Regions from separate parts of the Mesorhizobium sp. M1006 genome, predicted to be linked through region 1. Evidence: riboswitches for the same ligand, from Rfam matches in the RefSeq annotation. Region 1 holds a riboswitch; the other holds the start of a gene.

What was found. Region 1 has a riboswitch for thiamine pyrophosphate ahead of thiB (thiamine ABC transporter substrate binding subunit). Riboswitches for the same ligand answer to the same signal wherever they lie in the genome.
Region 2: linked by a shared signal. The riboswitch ahead of thiC (phosphomethylpyrimidine synthase ThiC) and the one ahead of thiB (thiamine ABC transporter substrate binding subunit) in region 1 are both predicted to bind thiamine pyrophosphate.

Annotation. Positions count from the first base shown of each region.
Region 1 is NZ_JAMYMZ010000015.1:37,844-48,283, reverse strand. It holds gene NKH60_RS16515 (ABC-F family ATP-binding cassette domain-containing protein) at 1-1,326, opposite strand, end outside; gene NKH60_RS16510 (thiamine diphosphokinase) at 1,342-1,986, opposite strand; TPP riboswitch at 2,114-2,228, shown strand; gene thiB (thiamine ABC transporter substrate binding subunit) at 2,272-3,285, shown strand; gene thiP (thiamine/thiamine pyrophosphate ABC transporter permease) at 3,774-5,393, shown strand; gene thiQ (thiamine ABC transporter ATP-binding protein) at 5,390-6,181, shown strand; gene NKH60_RS16490 (M48 family metalloprotease) at 6,436-7,905, shown strand; gene NKH60_RS16485 (RNA polymerase factor sigma-32) at 7,919-8,776, opposite strand; gene NKH60_RS16480 (amino acid ABC transporter substrate-binding protein) at 9,100-9,873, shown strand; gene NKH60_RS16475 (ABC transporter permease subunit) at 9,996-10,440, shown strand, end outside.
Region 2 is NZ_JAMYMZ010000002.1:135,990-146,429, reverse strand. It holds gene NKH60_RS02390 (conjugal transfer protein TraG) at 1-1,226, opposite strand, end outside; gene NKH60_RS02385 (YybH family protein) at 1,754-2,209, opposite strand; gene NKH60_RS02380 (Fic family protein) at 3,340-4,884, shown strand; TPP riboswitch at 5,067-5,183, shown strand; gene thiC (phosphomethylpyrimidine synthase ThiC) at 5,287-7,122, shown strand; gene thiO (glycine oxidase ThiO) at 7,119-8,120, shown strand; gene thiS (sulfur carrier protein ThiS) at 8,089-8,286, shown strand; gene NKH60_RS02360 (thiazole synthase) at 8,288-9,061, shown strand; gene NKH60_RS02355 (thiamine phosphate synthase) at 9,058-9,663, shown strand; gene NKH60_RS02350 (hydroxymethylpyrimidine/phosphomethylpyrimidine kinase) at 9,654-10,427, shown strand.

The DNA of each region.
Region 1 (10,440 bases):
CAGCTCCAGCGTCTCCATGTCGAGGTCGTTGGTCGGCTCGTCGAGCACAAGCAGGTTTGCCGGCCGCGCCAAAACGCGGGCGAGGATCAGCCGCGCCCGCTCGCCGCCCGAAAGCTCGCGCACCGGCGTGCGCGCCTGTTCCGGCTTGAACAGGAAGTCTTTCATGTAAGAGACGACGTGGCGCTGCTCGCCATTGATGACGAGGTTCTCGCCGCGCCCGTCGGTGAGATACTGCGCCAATGTCTCCTGCGGGTCGACGGCTTCGCGCTTCTGGTCGAGCGTGGCGATCTCCAGATTTGTGCCGAGCCGCACCGTGCCCGCGTCCGGCTTCAATTCGCCGGTCAGCATCTTCAACAGCGTCGTCTTGCCGGCGCCGTTCGGCCCGACCAGACCGACGCGATCGCCGCGCTGGATTCGGGTCGAGAATCCCTTGACCACGGTCAGATCGCCAAAGGTCTTCTCGATGTTCTTGGCTTCGATCACCAGCTTGCCGGATTCGGCGGCGTCGCTGGCTGTCATCGTCGCCGCACCCTCGGCGCCGCGATGACCACGAAAGCGCTGGCGCATGGTCTGCAACTCACCGAGCCGGCGCATGTTGCGCTTGCGCCGCGCTGTCACGCCATAGCGCAGCCAGTGCTCCTCGCGCACGATCTGGCGACCGAGCTTGTGCTGCTCGCGCTCTTCCTCCTCCAGCACCGTGTCGCGCCATTCCTCGAAATAGCCAAAGCCCTTGTCGAGACGGCGGGTCTGGCCGCGGTCGAGCCAGATTGTGGCGCGTGACACGCGCTCGAGAAAACGGCGGTCATGCGAGATGACGACCAGTGCCGAGGAGGTGCGGGCAAGCTCCTCCTCCAGCCATTCGATGACCGAAAGGTCAAGATGATTGGTCGGCTCATCGAGGAGGAGAATGTCGGGCTCCGGCGCCATGACGCGGGCGAGGGCGGCGCGCCGCGCCTCGCCGCCGGAAAGGTCGTTCGGCCGTTCCTCGCCGGTCAGGCCGAGATGCTCCATCAGATAGGTGGCGCGGTAGGGATCGTCGGCGGGCCCGAGCCCCGCCTCGACATAGGCGCGGACGGTCGCAAAACCGTCCATGTCGGGCATTTGCGGCAAGTAGCGCACGGTTGCCGAGGGCTGGCGGAAGACTTCGCCATCCTGCGGTTCGATCAGCCCGGCGGCGATCTTGAGGAGCGTCGACTTACCAGAGCCGTTGCGGCCGACCAGGGCGATCTTGTCGCCAGCCGAGGCCGTCAGGGCGGCACCGTCGAGCAACGGCGTGCCGCCAAAGGTCAGCTTTATCCCGTCGAGATTGAGAAGCGGCGGCGCCATATCAGCTTTCTGGGCTCAGCTTTCCGGAAGAGGGTAGGGATGCGCGAGCAGCAGCGCCCGGCCGCTGGCCAGCGCGATTTCCAGCCGGCCCCTGACCTCGTTGGAAATGGTCAGCGACGAGCCGAACGCAACCTCGACATGGTCGAGCGGCCATTTGGCGCCGGTGACTGTCAGGCCGGCGAGATCGGAGAAGCCGAGCACCGAAAACAGCGTGCCGTCGGCATAGTCGAAGCCAGTCTTTCCAGGCAGCAAAGGAATGCCTTCCTGTGCGCCGCTGGTCAAAAGCACTTCCGTTCCGCCTTCCGCCAGCCGGACGCTCAGCGCCAGATGCAGGAAGATGTGGTCGGTACGTTTGCCGCCGAAGGCGCCTGCGAGCACAAGGCTTGTCGCACCGCGTTCGAGCGCGGCGGCGATAGCGAGTTCACCGTCGGTCTTGTCTTTTTCGGCAGGAAATACCTGCCGTGGCACGGCGGCCAGATCCTCCGGCAACTCGGCAGGCACGGAATCGAAATCGCCGACCCAGAGTTCCGGCCTCAGGCCCAGCATGCGGGCATGACCGATGCCGGCGTCGGCGGCGATGACGCGCGAGCCTTCGACCTGGCGGTCGAGCAGCGGTGTGCGGATGAGATCGCCGCCAAGCAGGATGGTGAATGTGCTCATATCTCGTGGCCCTTACCAGCCCTGCCCCGGAAACGGAAGATGAAACGGCAGACGAAACGGAAGGCTGGGCTTTGGATGCCCGGCAAACTTCCGCTTGCGCAGCACTTCGGCCGGGCCTATGTGTCGCAACGCTCTAACGGGGTGCCGGACGCGATTTTCGCGGACCGGCTGAGAGGCAAGACTGCCAACCCGCTGAACCTGATCCGGTTTGTACCGGCGGAGGGATTAGACGTTTCGGACAGCCCGACGCCTCAATTCCTTTCAACGCGAACGAAGGAGGCGCCGATGCGCAGTTTTTTCCACTCTCTTGTCTCAATTGTCCTGCTTGCGGCATCCGCGGTCGCCCTGCCGGGGCAGGCATCGGCACAGGATAGACTGACGGTCTATACCTATGAAAGCTTCACCGCCGATTGGGGTCCGGGACCGGCGGTGAAGAAGGCCTTCGAGGTCGAATGCAGCTGCGTCGTCGAATTCGTCTCGGTCGCCGACGGCGTGGCGCTGCTCAACCGTGTGAAGCTGGAAGGCGCCGCGACCAAGGCCGATATCGTACTTGGCCTCGATACCAACTTAACCGCCGACGCCAAGGCAACCGGCCTGTTTTCGCCGCACGGCGCCGTCTCGGGCGTCAATGTACCGGGCGGCTGGAGCGACGATATTTTCGTGCCGTTCGACTATGGCTATTTCGCCGTCGTCTACGACACCGAAAAACTGAAGAGCCCGCCGAAGAGCCTCAGGGAATTGGTCGAGGGCGATGCCGGAGAGAAGATCGTCATCCAGGATCCGCGCACCTCGACGCCGGGCCTTGGCCTGCTGCTGTGGGTCAAGTCGGTCTATGGCGACAAGGCGCCGGAAGCCTGGGCCAAACTCAAGGCGAAGGTGCTGACGGTAACGCCGGGCTGGAGCGAGGCCTACGGCCTGTTCACCAAGGGCGAGGCGCCGATGGTGCTGTCCTACACGACCTCGCCGGCCTACCACATGGTCGCCGAAAACACCGAGCGCTACCAGGCGGCGTCCTTCGAGGAGGGCGAATATCTGCAGATCGAGGTTGCGGGGATCACCACCAAGGGCGCGAAGAACCCGCTGGCGGAAAAGTTCATTGCCTTCATGACCGGACCGAAATTCCAGGATGTCATTCCCGAAACCAACTGGATGTTCCCGGCCGGCAAAACCGACAAGCCGCTCAACCCGGCGTTCGACAAGCTGGTCAAGCCGACCAAGACCTTGCTGTTCAGCCCGGAAGACGTCGCGGCCAACCGCAAGGCCTGGGTCGATGAGTGGCTTGCGGCGATGAGCAGGTAGGGCTCAAGCCTCGTCGGATGTTTGCGCCAAGCCACCCCCCTCCGGCCTGCCGGCCATCTCCCCCTCAAGGGCACGGCTATCGCAGATGGAACGCCGAGGCTTTCGCTCTACGACGTACCCCCACCCCTAACCCCTCCCCACAAGGGGGAGGGAGACTTCCGTTGGCACTGACCTCGGCAAATTGTCTGCCTTTCGGCGCCAAAAGGGGAAGTAAGGGCATGCGGCAGCGTTCCCTCCCCCTTGTGGGGAGGGTTAGGGTGGGGGTCCAACTTCGTAAGAATCCAAATGCGATAGCCCTGCCCTCAAGGGGGAGATCGGCAGCTTTGTCGCCTCTCCTCGTCCTGCCACTTGTGAGATTGGCGAAGGCGGCTGAGTGCGCAATCTCCCCCCTTGAGGGGGAGATGGCCGGCAGGCCAGAGAGGGGTGGGCTCGGCCTTTGCCAGGTATTTCCTTCGATCTACGCCTGTCGTAGTGTCGGGTAGCGCGACATGCCTACGCGTCATCCGGCCGATCCCCGCGTCACTGCCGGCATCGTCGCGCTCGCCGCCATCGCGCTGCTGATCGGCGGTGCATTCGCCGGGCTCGTCGTCGAAGCCACACGCGACCTGTCCGGCGCCGCCTCCGCTTTCGATTCCTATCTCTTGCGCGTCGTCCGTTTCACGCTCTGGCAGGGTCTGCTGTCGACCCTGCTCTCCGTTGCACCGGCGCTGTTCGTCGCGCGCGCCCTGTCGCGGCATCCGCGTTTTTTCGGGCGAGGCTTCATCCTCCAGCTTTTCGCCGTGCCACTGGCGCTGCCGGCCATTGTTGCCGCACTCGGTGTCTTGGCGCTCTATGGCCGCGCCGGCTATTTTGCCGGCACGCTGGGCGCGCTAGGCGGCCAGAGCTGGCCCGGCATCTATGGCCTGTCGGGCATACTCGTTGCGCATGTCTTCTTCAACCTGCCGCTGGCGACGCGGCTGTTCCTGGAGGCGTTGCAGACCGTGCCGGCTAACCAATGGCGGCTGGCGAGCCAGCTTGGCATGGGTGCTGCGCCGGCCTTCCGGCTGATCGAATGGCCGCCGCTGCGTGCGGCCTTGCCGGGCGTTGCCGGGCTCGTTTTCATGCTGTGCATCACCTCCTTCACCATCGTGCTTACGCTCGGCGGCGGGCCGCGCGCGACGACGCTCGAGGTTGCCATCTACCAGGCGCTGCGTTTCGACTTCGACCCGGCGCGGGCTGTGACGCTGACCCTGCTGCAGATTGCCCTGACCTTCGTCGTCGTGCTGGCACTGACGCGGCTTGGCGCCAATATGACCGGCGACGCCAATCTGCCGGTGGCGCCGCGCCGGTATTTTTCAGCCGGTGCGGCCGAGACCGTGCTGAACGCGCTGGCGATCGGGCTCGCACTGCTGTTTGTCGCCGGGCCGATGGCGGCCACGCTGGCAGCCGGGCTTGGCGCCGATCTCGGCCGCCTGGCCGGCGAGAGCGCGGTGCGGCAAGCGACGGCGACCAGTGCCGTGCTCTCCCTCCTGTCGGCGCTGCTCTCTGTGGCGTTGTCGCTGTCGCTGGTGATGGCGCGCCGGGCGCTGGCGCTCACCCGGCGGAGCGGCAGGAGGACGCTGCTCGAACACCTGGCCGACACCGGTGCGGGGTTCGTCCTGGTGGTGCCGCCCATCGTCATCGGTGCCGGCTGGTTCTTGCTCCTGCGCACCGTCGGCGATGTCTTTGCGATCGCCCCTGTCATCGTCGTTGCGGTCAATGCGGTGATGGCGATGCCGTTCGCCATCCGCGCCATCCGCCCTGCCTATGACGCGGCGAGCGAACGCCACGAACGGCTCTGCGCACAGCTTGGCATCTCGGGCTGGAACCGGTTGCGGCTGGTCGATTGGCCGTCGCTGCGGCGGCCGCTCGCCACCGGCTTCGCGTTCGCCATGGCGCTGTCGCTCGGCGATCTCGGCGTCATTGCGCTGTTCGGCAGCGATTCCGTGCAGACCTTGCCCTATCTGTTGCTGGCGCGCATGGGCAGTTACCGCACCGAGGATGCCGCCGGCCTGGCGCTGCTGCTCGGCCTTGTCTGCCTGGCGCTGGTGTTGGCCGCGGACTGGCTGGGAAGGAGGGAGAAATCATGATGCCGATAAGCCCGGAACGGTCCATTTCGGTGGAAAAAGGCGCGGCCGTGCGGCTCGATAATGTCTCGTTCAGCTATGGTGAAACGCCGCTTATATTCGATGTCGATTTCCCGGTGTCGGAAATCACCGCCATCATGGGGCCGAGCGGTTCGGGAAAGTCGACGCTGCTCAATCTGGTGGCCGGTTTCGAGACGCCGCGGTCGGGCCGCGTGCTGATCGGCGGCGCCGACGTCAGCACTGCGCCGCCATCAGCGCGGCCGGTATCGATGGTGTTCCAGGAAAACAACCTGTTTGCCCATCTGTCGGTCGAGCAGAATGTCGGGCTCGGCCGCTCGCCTTCGCTCAGGCTGAGCGAGGCTGACCGCGCCGCAATCGCCGCAGCGCTGAGGCGCGTCGGTCTTGCCGGCAAGGAAAGCCGGCTGCCGCGCGAACTCTCCGGCGGCGAGCGGCAGCGCGTCGCGCTCGCCCGGGTCCTGGTGCGCGACCGGCCGGTGCTGTTGCTCGACGAGCCGTTCGCTTCGCTCGGACCGGCACTGCGCGATGACATGCTCGATCTGGTAGCCGACGTTCATTCGGAGCAGCGCATGACGGTGCTATTCGTCACGCACCAGCCGGACGATGCGCGCCGTATCGGCCAAAACATGGTTTTCCTGGATGGTGGCACGGTTGCCGCGACCGGCACCGCCGCCGATTTTTTCGTCGGGGCTGGACCGGAGGCATTCCGACGCTATATCGGCTCGGGTCCGTTTGCGGCTGGATCACGAGATGTTGCCCGGAAGCGGACATAATTTATGGTCAAACCGGCGGAAGGCGAAGCGGCGCTTGCTTGCCATGGTCGAGGTAGTGTGGCTAGGTCCGCCAGGAGCTGGTCCGGCCTAGAGCGTGATTTGCCGTTGCTGTCTCGTATCCGTCGGACGCACGAAGGACGCCATAGCACTTGACTTTGCGCGTGATGCTTTTCGGAAATCGCGCCCGATTTTCGCGGTCACGTGCCAGGACTTGAAAGGAAGCCGATCTGCCGACCGGCATCGACAATCGGAGGGTGAAACCGCTGGCGCGCTTTCTGGCGCTGGCCGGTCTTGCCGTGGCGCTGGCAAGCTGCCAGATGTTCACGCCTCCCGACGTGCAGGAATCGGGCTTCCAGCCCTCCGACAAGCCGATCACGGTCGACAATGTCGCCGCCAACAGCAAGCTCGCCCAACTGGCGAAGGCGCAGCACCCGCGCATCCTCGCCACCTATGGCGGCGAGTATTCCGACCCCAAGCTCGAGCGCATGGTGGCCAAGGTCGTCGGCAGACTGACCGTGGTGTCGGCCAACCCAACCCAGACCTACCGCATCACCATCCTCAACTCGCCCAACGTCAATGCCTTCGCGCTGCCGGGCGGCTATCTCTACATCACCCGCGGCCTGCTTGCGTTGGCCAACGATTCCGCCGAGCTTGCCGCCGTCATCGCGCATGAGATGGGCCACGTTACCGCCAACCACGGCCTGCAGCGCCAGCAGCTGGAAGCCGAAGAGGGGTTGGCGACCAAGGTCGTTTCGGACGTGCTCGGCGACAACCCGACGGCCAAGGCGGCGCTGATCCGCGGCAAGCTGAGGCTGGCCCAGTTCTCGCGCAATCAGGAGCTGGAGGCGGACGCCATCGGCATCAAGTCGATCGGCGAAGCCGGTTTCGATCCCTACGCCGCCGGCCGCTTCCTGCAGTCGATGTCGGCCTATACCGATTTCCGCTCGATCAGCGGCGCCACCGACGCCAGCCTCGACTTCCTGGCGACGCACCCCAACACGCCGCAGCGAATCGATCTCGCGCAGCGCCACGCCCGCCAGTTCGGCGCGCCCGGTGTCGGGTCGCGCGACCGCGATTCATTTCTTGCCGGCGTAGACGGGCTGCTTTACGGCGACACGCCGGAGGAAGGCTACGTGCGCGGCGAAACCTTCCTGCACCCTGGCCTCGGCGTGTCGTTCTCGGTGCCCAACGGTTTCGTCATCGACAATTCGGCGGCGGCGGTGACGGCGACCGGCCCGGGCGACATGGCGATCCGCTTCGACGGCGTTTCGATCGACAAGAACCGCTCGCTGACCGACTACATCCGCAGCGGTTGGGTTGCCGGCCTCGACGACAGCAGCGTGCGCCAGGAGACGATCAACGGCAACGAAGCGGCAACCGCGCATGCCGGCGCCGATGGCTGGCAATTCGACATTGCGGTGATCCGCGCCGGCGGCCAGGTCTACCGCTTGCTGACTGCTGCACCGTCGGCCAGCACCTCGCTGAGCACGGTGGCGCGCTCGGTCAGCGGCTCGTTCCGCATCCTGAGTGCTGCCGAGAAGGCGGCGTTGAAGCCGCTGCGTATCCGCATCGTCACGGTGCAGCCCGGCCAGACAATGGGCTCCCTGGCCGCGCAGATGGTCGGCGTCGACCGCAAGCTGGATTTGTTCAGGGTGCTCAACGCGCTGTCGCCGGGTGCCGCGGTTTCGGCCGGCGACAAGGTCAAGATCGTCACCGACAAATAGCAGGCGACGCGATTCAGGCTGCGAGAAATTCCGGATTCTGCTTTACCAGCGCCGCCTTGAGCTTTTCCATGGCGCGCGCCTCGATCTGCCGGACACGTTCCTTGGAGATGCCGAGCGTCTCGCCGAGCGCTTCGAGCGTCGCGCCCTCGTCGCTCAGCCGGCGTTCCTCGATAATCCTGAGCTCGCGCGCATTGAGAGCGCCGAGTGCCGTCTTCAGCCACACCGAGCGGCGTTCGACGTCGATCGTATCGCCGACGACCTCATCGGGCAGCGGGTCATCCGAAACCAGGAACTCCATCCGCTCGGTTGCGCCCGCATCGTCGGCTAGCGGTGTGTTGAGCGAGCTGTCCGGCGCCGAAAGGCGGGAATCCATCATCGCCACATCGGCCTCCGATACCCCGAGAGCCGCCGACACTTCGCGGTAGAGCGTGGCATTCGACGTCTGCTCGGCGCCGTTTGCCAGGCGGGCGCGCAGACGCCGCAGGTTGAAGAACAGCGCCTTTTGCGCCGAGCTGGTGCCGCCGCGCACGATCGACCAGTTGCGCAGGATATAGTCCTGCATCGAGGCGCGAATCCACCAAGTCGCGTAGGTCGAGAACCGCACCTCGCGCTCGGGCTCGAAACGGGCCGCGGCCTCCAGCAGCCCGACATGGCCTTCCTGGATCAGGTCGCCCAGCGGAAGGCCGTAGTGGCGAAACCGCGACGCCATGGAAATGACCAGCCGCATATGCGCGACGGTGATGCGGTGCAGCGCGTGCTGGTCATTGTTTTCCTTCCAGCGCAGCGCCAGGAGATGCTCTTCGTCACGTTCCAGATAAGGGGCTTTCATCGCCGCGCGAACCATGGTCCGTCCTGCACTGTCTTCCATCATGCCGCGCTCCTGCTCCAGGCGTTGCGGTGCGATCGAATCGTGAGTTGGCGCCGATGGTTGAAATGGCGGCGCCGCGCCCTACAACAGCGAAGAACGTGCCATGCGGGGGAATGTTCCCCCGGACTGTCATGTCGATTGCGCTGTTCCAGGCGATTCGCCGCCGGCCTTGACTCAGCCGGATGGCGCCGGGAGATGCTGGTTGAGAATTGGATTTCAAGGGCGGGAGATTTTTGAAATTCAGTTTCTTATTCTGGCATCGCGCATCTGTCATTTTCCGGCACTCGCAATGACGCCGGATACGGCCAAGGACGGATCACAGAAAAATGAAATGGCTCAAATCGCTCATCATCGCCGGAACGCTGCAGGTTCTGGCCATCGCCGCCGGTCACGCCGGCGCCAATCTCGACCAGATCAAGCAGTCCGGCGTCTTCAAGGTCGGCACAGAAGGAACCTATGCGCCCTTCACCTATCATGATGCTTCCGGCGCGCTGGTCGGCTTCGACGTCGAGATCGCGCGGGCCATCGCCGAGCGCCTCGGCGTCAAAGCCCAGTTCCTCGAAGGCAAATGGGACGGGCTGATCGCCGGTCTCGATGCCAACCGCTACGATGCCGTCATCAACGAGGTCGGCATCACCGAGGCGCGCAAGGCCAAATATGACTTTTCGGATCCCTACATCGCCTCCAAGGCGGTGCTGATCGTGCGCGGCGACAACACCGATATCAAGAGCTTCGCCGATCTCAAGGGCAAGAAGGCGGCGCAATCGCTGACTTCGAACTTCGGCAAGCTGGCTGAAACCAACGGCGCCGAACTCGTCGGCACCGACGGCTTCGACCAGTCGATCCAGTTGCTTCTTACGGGCCGCGCCGACGCCACCATCAACGACAGCCTGTCCTTCCTCGACTTCAAGAAGCACAAGCCCGACGCCAATGTGAAGATTGCCGCCCAGGAAGAAAACGCCGACTATTCCGGCGTCATCGTGCGCAAGGGCGATCCGGAACTGGTGGCCGCCATCAATAAGGCGCTGGCCGACATCAAGGCCGACGGCACCTACAAGAAAATCGCCGACACCTATTTCGGCCAGGACGTTTCGAAGTAAAACGGCTTTCTCGTGTGGGCCGAACGCCGGCCCGCGTCGTTCATATCGCGGCGAGCTGTCTTTTGACGGCCCGCCGCTTTCGCGTGATATGAGCGACGGCAATCTGGCAAGGAGGAGCCTTCGTGCCGCACTGGCTGCAATTGATGCTGGAATCCCTGCCTACGCTGCTATGGGCTGCACTGATCTTCACCGTGCCGCTGACGCTGCTGTCGTTTGCATTCGGTCTTGTCCTAGGCTTGGTTGTGGCGCTTGTCCGGCTGTTCGGTCCCAAACCGCTGGTCGCCGTGGTCCGCTTCTACGTCTGGATATTCCGCGGCACGCCGCTTCTCGTGCAACTGTTCCTTATCTTCTACGGCCTGCCATCGGTCGGCATCCTGCTCGACGCCTTTCCGGCAGCACTGATCGGCTTCACCTTGAACATCGGTGCTTATTCGTCGGAAATCATCCGCGCCGTCATCGGTTCGGTGCCGAAGGGTCAGTGGGAAGCGGCCTATTCGATCGGCATGACCTGGGCCCAGGCAATGCGGCGCACCATTCTTCCACAGGCGGGGCGCGTCGCCGTGCCGC
Region 2 (10,440 bases), on a different contig from region 1:
AACTCGTCCAGCAGCATCAAAAGACGCTGCCGGTGATCCTTCGCGTGAAGATCTTCGGCGAGCCTGCGGCCGATCTGGTTAAGCACGAGTCGGATCAGCGGCTTTGTGCGACTGATGTCCGATGGCGGCACGACCAGATAAAGCGTCGTCGGCCGTGCCTCCTCGACAAGGTCTGCGATCCGCCAGTCACAGCATGACGTCACCTTGGCCACAACTGGATCGCGGTAGAGGCCCAGAAAACTCATGGCCGTCGAGAGCACGCCGGAACGCTCGTTCTCGGACTTGTTAAGCAGTTCCCGAGCAGCCGACGCAACGACGGGATGCGGGCCTGCATCACCCAAATGCCGCGTCAGCATCATGGCGCGCAGCGTTGCCTCGATTGGCCGCTCTGGATCGGAAAGGAAGTTCGCCACGCTTGCGAGGGTCTTGTCTTTCTCCGCATAGAGCACGTGCAGTATTGCGCCGACCAGCAACGCATGGCTGGTCTTCTCCCAGTGGTTGCGGCGTTCCAATGTGCCTTCTGGGTCGACCAGGACATCCGCCACGTTCTGCACATCTCGAACTTCCCACTCGCCCCGTCGCACCTCCAGCAGAGGATTGTAGGCTGCTGATCCAGCATTGGTCGGGTCGAACAGAAGCACCTGGCCGAAACGGGCCCGCCATCCGGCCGTCAGTTCCCAGTTTTCGCCTTTGATGTCGTGGACGATTGCCGAACCCGGCCAGGTCAGTAGTGACGGCACCACCAGGCCGACGCCTTTGCCGCTTCGGGTCGGTGCGAAACATAGCACGTGTTCCGGACCGTCGTGGCGCAGATAGTGTCGGCCCAACATACCCAGGATCACCCCATCCTGACCGATCATCCCAGCGGCCTTGATTTCGTCTCGCGTCGCCCAGCGCGCCGAGCCGTAAGTCGTGGTGTCCTTTGCCTCGCGCCCCCGCCACAGCGACATCCCGATCGCTGCGACGATAGCCATGAGGCTTCCGCTCGCCGCAATCGCCGCGCCCTCCAGGAAGACCTTCGGCGCGTAGGCGTCGTAGAAAAACCACCACCAGAAAAAGGCTGGCGGCGGATAAACGGGCTGTCCAGCCAATTCGAACCACGGCGGACCGAGTTGGCTTTGAAAGCCGAGCCGCCCTGCCGTCCACTGTGTTGCTCCCCATGTCGTCGCGACGACGATCAGAAAGGCGGTGAGTATCTGGCCCCATAAAACCTTGCTTGCCGGCATCGGTCGTTTCCCAAATGGATGATCGGAACAACCGAAAAGCTCGAATTCCTAAATCCGCAAGAAGAAAGGGGCGGTCGAAGCAGCATGGCGTACCCGGACGTGGAAAGACTTGCCCGATGCGGGCTCGAATGTTGAACGAGCATCGGGGGGCTGCTTTCTTCTGGAGCCGTTGAGCCGCTACTTTGCCCAATGATAATTAGTTGTCTCGGCTCAGATGCATTTGACGAGATGGACGGGTTCTTGGAGAACCGCGGATTGCCCACGACCAAATGAACAAGAGCCCTCGGCGGCGCGCCGAGCCGGAGAACGCTCTAGTCCCGGCAAGTGGTGGTCAGCCGGAATTGACGTTCTGCTGAGCTCGAATCTTACCGCCTCCCTGATCGGTAGCGCGATAGATCCAGAGCCGACTCGATGAGCAGACCCATCAAGTCTGTTCAATTTTGTTAATCAATTCAGTCACATCAACTATTGCCATGGACTTTCGTTGGAACTGTTGCAAGCCGCGCCGGCCTCACGGGTCGCGGAATCTATTGGGCCGCACCAAAGTTCCAGATGTCCCGATGCAGGCGCCACGTCCCGTCGTCCCCTTTTTTCCAAACGACAATGTACTTGCCCGCAACGGTGGAAGGGGCACCGCCTTTGCTCGGCACACCGAGCGTAAATGCGCCAACTTCGTAGGCGAGATTCCCGCTCTCTTCCACTTCCAGCGCCTTCAGGGTGAGATTCTTCATCCCGGCCTTGATTGCGCCCTGCCAGAATTCTTCCACGCCCTTGCGGTCATCGACGCGTTTGCCGTCGGGTGGCAGCAGGGCGGCATCGTCGGTATACATTTGACCTACCGCTGCTGCGTTTCCGCTGTTGAAGGCGTCCATGAATTTTACCAACGCCGCTTCGATGTCCTCACGAGCCGAGTGGGCGGCCGCAGACAATGCAGACGAAACAAGCAGCACAGCAGCAAATGCAAATGACTGAACCAGTCTCATTTCGTCCTCCCTTGCGTGCCCGACATGCCCACCCGATGAATAGCGCCGACCCAAGGGCGCCGCGGCGCGTTCGATGGCCAGGCGCCTATTTTATTAGACTTATCTGATATGACGGCGCAAGCGCAACTGCGACCCTCGGAATGACCAGCGTAGCAGCTGCCGGAGAACTTCAAAGCGGCGGCTACCGCCTCACTGCCCTCCTCGTCTCGACGAAAGAGTTCGTTCGAATGATGCTTTTCCGTGGCTTTGCTCGCAAGTTTTCGTCAGCCAGCACAGGGCCTCCTCTTACGGTCGCTGGTCGTCAAGGCCCAGCGGCCACTAGCTGACAGTCCCCCCCGTAGCCAAGCCGCTGGGCCCCTCGACGTGGGGAACGAGCATTGGAGAGATGTCTCGCTTTCCGTTACAGCCCGAAGGCGGGTGACAGATGACCGCGTCAGCCTCTCCACTCCGAGCTACGTTTTCACGCATTCGATCAGGCACAGCTCTCTCGGGCTAGCGCGCCAAGCATGAGTCAGCTCCCGAATGAGCAGGTGCCGCCCAGTTCAGCTTCGGCCCTTGCGCGCGCAAAGTATTGGGCGAGATCGATCGGCAGTCCGATCGGCAAATTGGGGCAGCGATGGCGAGAATGAATGCCAGGAACTTCCCTTCGGTGCCGCTTCGTCGATCTGTCTGCCGAGAAGACGCGCGCTGCGTGCCGCCCCTCATACCGCAGAGAACTCACTTCAGGTCACACACACACGACGCCACCGAGATCCTGCATCACTTTTCTACTCCGACGCCGCCACGTCACCAAGATCAGTCGCAAGCGTGATCGCGGCTATCGATCGCGCACCAGAGCGCTCTATGAGTGAGCCCCGAACGGCGCGCTCGAGCAATCCGGCTCGACGTAAGGCGGGCCATCCGTGCCGGCCTCGTGACTAAGACGGGCGAATGGCGGTTCCTGGACTCACCTTTTTGGTCTGAAGTCGCTTCCTTGAGCCGGTGGCGGAGTTCTTGCTTGATCGACCTCAGCACTGTTTTAGAATCGGTTTTCGGAAAATTTGTCTTGTGGCATCAATTTTCATGGGATAGGATCATTTTTCATAGGTTTTGCCGACTAAACCAAAATTCAATGGAAGGATTCGCGTTTCATGCCTGCGGTGCAACAGCACCAATTTTCAGGTCCTGTTACCGTTTTTCAGGAAATCCGCCTTCCTGAAACGGCGACCCCGGCCGGGTACAGCGCCCTGATCGGAGCCTACAGGCTCGCCGCGCCCTTGCCCCGTAGGTTGTTCGCCACTGGCGAGCATCATCGCATTACCGAACGGGATGGCTGGCGGATCATGACCCCCCGCCATGCCCCAAATCCTACCCTCGAAGGCCACCTGACCTTTGCGCTCAAGTACGAGGGACTGGACCTTGCCGTCCTCAAGCGGCTGTTCCAAGTGACCGGTCCCGCGCCGATCGAGGCGCTGGTCCGTGAAAGCCCGACCGGCAGTTATGCCCGCCGCATCTGGTTTTTATATGAATGGCTGAGGGACGCGCGTATCGATCTGCCGGACGCGGAGGCCGGACGATACATTCCGGTTGTCGATCCCGAGCTGCAGTGGCCCGGACCCGACAAGACCGCTTCGCGCTATCGCGTAAGGGACAATCTCCCCGGCACGCGTGAGTTCTGCCCTCTGGTGTTCCGCACCAAGATTCTCGAAAAATTCATCGGCCTTGAACTACCGCGGCGCGCGGAGGCAATCGTAGCGGACGTGCCGCGCGACCTCCTTGCTCGGACCGCCGCCTTTCTTTTGCTCAAAGACTCGCGATCAAGCTATGCGATCGAGGGCGAGCACCCGCCGCAAGATCGCATCCAGCGCTGGGGCCGCGCCATCGGCGAAGCCGGCCGCTGGCCGATCGATCGCGATGAGCTGCTGCGTCTGCAAAGAATTGTACTTGGTGACGCTCGTTTCGTAAGACTTGGCTTCCGAAAAGAAGGAGGTTTCGTCGGTGAGCATGATCGAGACAACGGTACGCCCTTGCCCGATCACATCAGCGCTCGGCCCGAGGACCTGCCGCGGCTAATCGATGGAATGGCGGCGTTCGATCAGGGCCCCGCGCAAAAGCTTGATGCAGTCGTAGCCGCCGCAATCCTCGCCTTCGGCTTTGTCTATATTCACCCGTTCGAGGACGGAAACGGCCGCATTCACCGCTACCTAATCCACCACGTCCTTGCCATGCGCGGCTTCAATCCGCCGGGAGTGGTCTTTCCCGTCTCGGCCGCGATCCTGGACCAGATCAACGAGTACAGGGGCGTGCTCGAGAGCTATTCGCAGCGCCTTCTGCCGTTGGTGGAATGGGAACCGACGCCGCAATTCAACGTCCGGGTGCTGAATGACACCGGTGATTTCTACCGGTTCTTCGATGCAACCCCGCACGCCGAATTCCTCTATGCTTGCGTTCAGCGGACGATCGAACGGGACCTTCCCGAGGAAACCGCATTTCTGCAGCGCTACGATCAGTTCCGGCAGCAGGTGGACGCCTTTATCGACATGCCCGAGCGGTTGACCGATCTGCTCTTCCGTTTTCTTCACCAGAATGATGGCCATCTATCGAACCGCGCGCGCGAGAAGGAATTCGCCGCGCTGACCAGTGACGAGGCAGGAAGAATCGAGGCGATCTACGCGCAAACCTTTGGTGCCCATTGAAGGTGTGATCATCAGGATCGATTTTTAGTCCGACGCTTTGCGATTCCCTTGTCCTTGCCTTCATCTCCGACGCTTGACTTGTCACCGAGACATGCACGATTTTTTCCGCACGGTCTGACCGGCCGCCGATCAGCCGCGGCCAGAACGCGCTTGACAAACCGGAGCCGTCCCGTCCAACCTCACGCATTCACCAGGGGAGTCCCGGCAAGGGGCTGAGATACTGCTGGCTTTCGCGGCGCAGTGACCCGTTGAACCTGATCCAGTTCATACTGGCGTAGGGACGGTGCAAGCGCTTTGCGGGAGTTCACGCCCGAGGTCCTGTTTCGGCAGGTCGACAGAAGCGTCTTTTCATCCTTCCGGCACAGAACTGGGTCTCCAATGCACGAGCAAAGGAGCCTCAAGATGAATGCCCTCACCCCCGCCGTGTCGACGGGACCGCTGCCTGCCTCACGCAAAATCCACAAGCCCGGTGCCATCCACCCGCAGATCAGGGTGCCGATGCGCGAAATCTCCGTCCATCCGACGGCAGGCGAGCCGCCGGTGACCGCTTACGATCCGTCCGGCCCCTATACCGACCCGACTGTCGAAACCAGCATCGAAAACGGCCTTGCACGGCTTCGCCATGAATGGGTCACCGCGCGCGGCGATGTCGAAGCCTATGACGGCCGCCACGTCCGGCCAGAAGACAATGGGTTTGCGGCGGGCGAGCGCCTAACACCGGAATTTCCAGTCCGCAACCGGCCACTCCGGGCCCAGACCGGCAAGGCGGTGACACAGCTTGCCTATGCGCGCGCTGGCATCATCACGCCCGAAATGGAGTTCGTCGCCATCCGCGAGAACCTTGGTCGCGAGATCCTGCACGGCAAGCTTGAGCGCGACGGCGAGGCCTTCGGCGCGGCGATCCCCGACTTCGTCACGCCTGAATTCGTGCGCAACGAGGTGGCGCGCGGACGGGCGATCATTCCCGCCAACATCAACCATCCCGAGAGCGAGCCGATGATCATCGGCCGGAATTTCCTGGTCAAGATCAACGCCAATATCGGTAACTCCGCCGTCACATCGTCGATGGCTGAAGAGGTCGAAAAGATGGTGTGGGCGATCCGCTGGGGCGCCGACACGGTGATGGATCTGTCGACCGGCCGCAACATCCACAACATCCGCGAATGGATCGTCCGCAACTCGCCGGTGCCGATCGGCACGGTGCCGCTCTACCAGGCGCTCGAGAAAGTCGGCGGCATTGCCGAGGATCTTACCTGGGAGGTTTACCGCGACACGCTGATCGAACAGGCCGAACAGGGCGTCGACTATTTCACCATCCACGCCGGCGTGCGGCTGCATTACATCCCGCTGACCGTTGACCGGGTCACGGGTATCGTCTCGCGCGGCGGCTCGATCATGGCAAAATGGTGCCTGCACCATCACCGGGAAAGCTTCCTCTACGAGCACTTTGCGGAGATCTGCGACATCTGCCGCGCTTATGACGTCTCCTTCTCGCTCGGCGACGGCCTTCGTCCCGGCTCGATCGCCGACGCCAACGACGCGGCGCAATTCGCCGAGCTGGAAACGCTCGGCGAGCTGACGCAGATCGCCTGGGCGAAAGATTGCCAGGTGATGATCGAGGGGCCCGGCCACGTGCCGATGCACAAGATCAAGGCGAACATGGACAAGCAGCTCGCCGTCTGTGGCGAGGCGCCGTTCTATACGCTTGGACCGCTGACGACCGACATCGCGCCGGGCTACGACCACATCACTTCCGGCATCGGCGCGGCGATGATCGGCTGGTTCGGAACGGCCATGCTCTGCTACGTCACGCCCAAGGAGCATCTCGGCCTTCCCGACCGCGATGACGTCAAGACCGGCGTGATCACCTACAAGATCGCAGCGCACGCGGCCGACCTGGCGAAGGGCCACCCGGCGGCGAAAGTCAGGGATGACGCCCTTTCCCGCGCGCGCTTCGAGTTCCGCTGGGAGGACCAGTTCAACCTGTCGCTCGACCCCGAAACCGCACGGTCCTTCCACGACCAGACCTTGCCCAAGGAGGCGCACAAGCTGGCACATTTCTGCTCGATGTGCGGACCGAAATTCTGCTCGATGCGTATCTCTCACGACATCCGCGCCGAGGCACAGAAAGAGGGCATGGCGGCGATGGCGGCGAAATACCGCGAGGGCGGCGATCTCTACGTGCCAGCGGACGAGATCGGCGCACCGGTCACGCCTCAGCCAGGTAAGCCATCATGAAGGTGCTGATAAAGGGGGCCGGCGTCGCCGGCCTCACCGCCGCCTTCGAACTCGCCGCCCGCGGCGCGACGGTTACCGTTGCCGAGACAAGGCCTGCCCTTGGGGGCAATGCGTCGTGGTTCGCCGGCGGCATGCTGGCGCCATGGTGCGAGCGTGAAAGCGCCGAGCAGCCGGTGCTGGACCTTGGACGTGACGCTGCCGACTGGTGGGATGCGGTGCTGCCGGGTCAGGTGACACGGGGCGGAACACTTGTCGTGGCCGCCCCGCGTGATGCCGGCGAGCTCGACCGCTTCGCCAGCCGCACGTCGGGCCATCGGCGTGTCGATGAAGACGAAATTGCGCTCCTGGAACCCGACCTCGCCGGCCGCTTCCGGCGCGGACTGCTCTTCCCAGATGAGGCTCATCTCGACCCGCGCCAGGCGATGGCAGCACTTCATGACAAGCTCGCAGCCATGGGTGTCAAATTCCACTTCGGCACCGACGCCCGGCATGTTTCCGGTTTCGATCGTCAGATCGACTGCCCGGGGATGGCCGCCGTCGATGACAGGCTTCGCGGCGTTCGCGGCGAAATGCTGATCCTAAACACGCCAGACTTCTCGCTGTCGCGCCCGGTCCGGTTGCTGCATCCGCGCTTTCCGCTCTATGCGGTACCGCGTGCCGACGCCCAGTTCATGATCGGTGCGACGATGATTGAAAGCCGGTCCGCCAGACCGGTCACGGCGCGTTCGATGATGGAGCTTCTGGGTGCTGCGTATGCCCTCCATCCGGCCTTTGGCGGGGCCGGGATCGTTGAAGCCGGCGTCGGCGTCCGTCCAGCCTTTCCCGACAATCTGCCGCGCGTCGAAATGAGCGGAGACACCGTCGCGATCAACGGGCTCTATCGCCATGGCTTTCTTCTCGCCCCCGCCATGGCGCGCCTGGCGGGCGAAATTGTCTTCAATCACGACAAACCCGTGGAGCTTGCTCATGAAACTGATGGTCAACGGCAAAGTGCATGAGGTTGCCGCCACCACGCTGGCCGAGCTGCTTGCCGCGCTTGACTATGAGGGCGATTGGCTCGCGACCGCCGTCAACAACGACCTCGTGCACAAAGCCAGCCGGGCGGAATTCCAATTGAACGACGGCGACCGGATCGAAATCCTCTCGCCGATGCAGGGAGGCTAGCATGTTCGATCTTCTCGGGACGACGCTTCCCTCCCGCCTGCTTCTCGGCACCGCTCAATATCCTTCGCCGGCCATCCTTGCCGATGCAGTCAGGGCATCGGGCACCTCGGTGGTGACCGTCTCGTTGCGCCGTGAGATGGGAGGCGGCAGGGCCGGCGAAAAATTCTGGTCGTTGATCCGGTCGCTTGGTGTCAGAATCCTGCCCAACACTGCTGGCTGCCACTCCGTCAAGGAAGCGGTCACGACCGCACAAATGGCGCGCGAAGTCTTCGGCACGCCCTGGATCAAGCTCGAAGTGATCGGCAATCACGACACGCTGCAGCCGGACGTGTTCGGTCTGCTCGAAGCCGCCCGCATCCTGTGCGAGGACGGTTTTGCGGTGTTCCCGTATACTACCGACGACCTTGTCGTCGCCGAGCGGCTGCTTGCGGCGGGCTGCAAGGTCTTGATGCCCTGGTGCGCACCGATCGGTTCCGCCCTCGGGCCGGTCAACATCACGGCGCTGCGCTCGATGCGCGGACATTTCCCTGATGTCCCGCTGATCGTGGATGCTGGTCTCGGACGGCCATCGCACGCGGCAACAGTCATGGAGTTCGGCTTTGATGCCGTGCTCCTGAACACAGCGGTCGCCAAGGCGGCCGATCCGGTCGGCATGGCGCGTGCGTTCGGCAAGGCGGTCGACGCCGGTCGAGAAGCTTTCAGCTCGGGGATGCTCGAACCCCGCGACGTCGCGGTGCCATCGACACCAACATTCGGCAGGGCGGTTTTCTCATGAAGCTCGATCCCTTCTACCTGATCGTCGACAGCGCCGCCTGGATCGAACGGCTGGTGCCACTTGGCGTCAAGCTGGTTCAGTTGCGCATCAAGGATAGGGACGAGGCCACGCTGCGGACGGAAATCCGCCGCGCGAACGGCGTCTGCGCGGTCCATGGTTGCCAACTGATCGTCAACGACTATTGGCGGCTCGCCATTGAGGAAGGCTGCGACTTCGTCCATCTCGGCCAAGAGGATTTGGCTGCGGCTGACCTGCTGGCGATTAAGTACGCCGGATTGAAGCTCGGGCTCAGCACGCACGATCATCTCGAACTGGAAACGGCCATCGCTGCCGAGCCCGACTATATCGCGCTCGGCCCCATCTATCCCACCATCCTGAAGCAGATGAAATGGGCGCCGCAAGGGCTCGAGCGGATCAGCGAGTGGAAGCATCGGGTGGCGCCGATCCCATTGGTCTCCATCGGCGGCCTCAACCCCGACCGGCTCGACGGTGTCTTCGAGGCTGGTGCGGACAGCGCGGCGGTGGTCACCGACATCACGTTGAATGCCGATCCCGAAGCGCGCACGCGAGAATGGATCGAAAAGACAAAGCCATGGCGCTGAGGCGAGAACCGCGTGTGCTCGTGGTTGGCGGATCAGACTCCAGCGGTGGGGCTGGAATTGCACGTGATATCGAGACGATCTCTTCCATTGGTATGCGCACCTGCCTGGCTGTCACAGCGCTGACGGTGCAGACGCACGAAGCCGTAATGGAAATCCATCCTTCGAAGCCCGATCTTGTGGCCGATCAGATGTGCGCCGCGCTGCAGGCCAACAAGGTGGCGGCAATTAAGATCGGCATGCTCGCAACGGCCGAGATCGTCGTTGCCATTGCCGGCGTGCTGCGCGAAAATCCGCAGGTGCCGGCAGTGCTCGATCCGGTGCTGGCCTCGAGCTCCGGCCGGGGGCTTCTGGAAGCAGGTGCCATCGCTGCCATGAGGCGCGACCTGATGCCGCTTTGCTGCCTTGTGACCCCCAATCTCCTCGAGCTGGCGCTCCTTGTTGGTGCGGAACCGCCAGCCGACGAGAGCGACGCGGTGAGACTGGGACGGAAATTGCTGGCAGCCGGCGTGCCGGGCCTGCTGATCAAAGGGGGCCACGCATCAGGACCTCGATCAACCGATATTCTGTTGCGTTCCGATCAAGAACCAATTCGCTTCGACGCACCTCGTCTTGTCGCATCAATCCGCGGGACGGGTTGCATGCTGGCTAGCGCGATTGCGGCGCATCTGGCGAAGGCGAAGCCGCTCGAAGACAGTGTGCGCGAAGGCAAGCGGCTTGTCTTGGCCATGTTTAAGAAGAATGCAGCAGACCGACGAAACTTGTAAAATTTTCCAACTC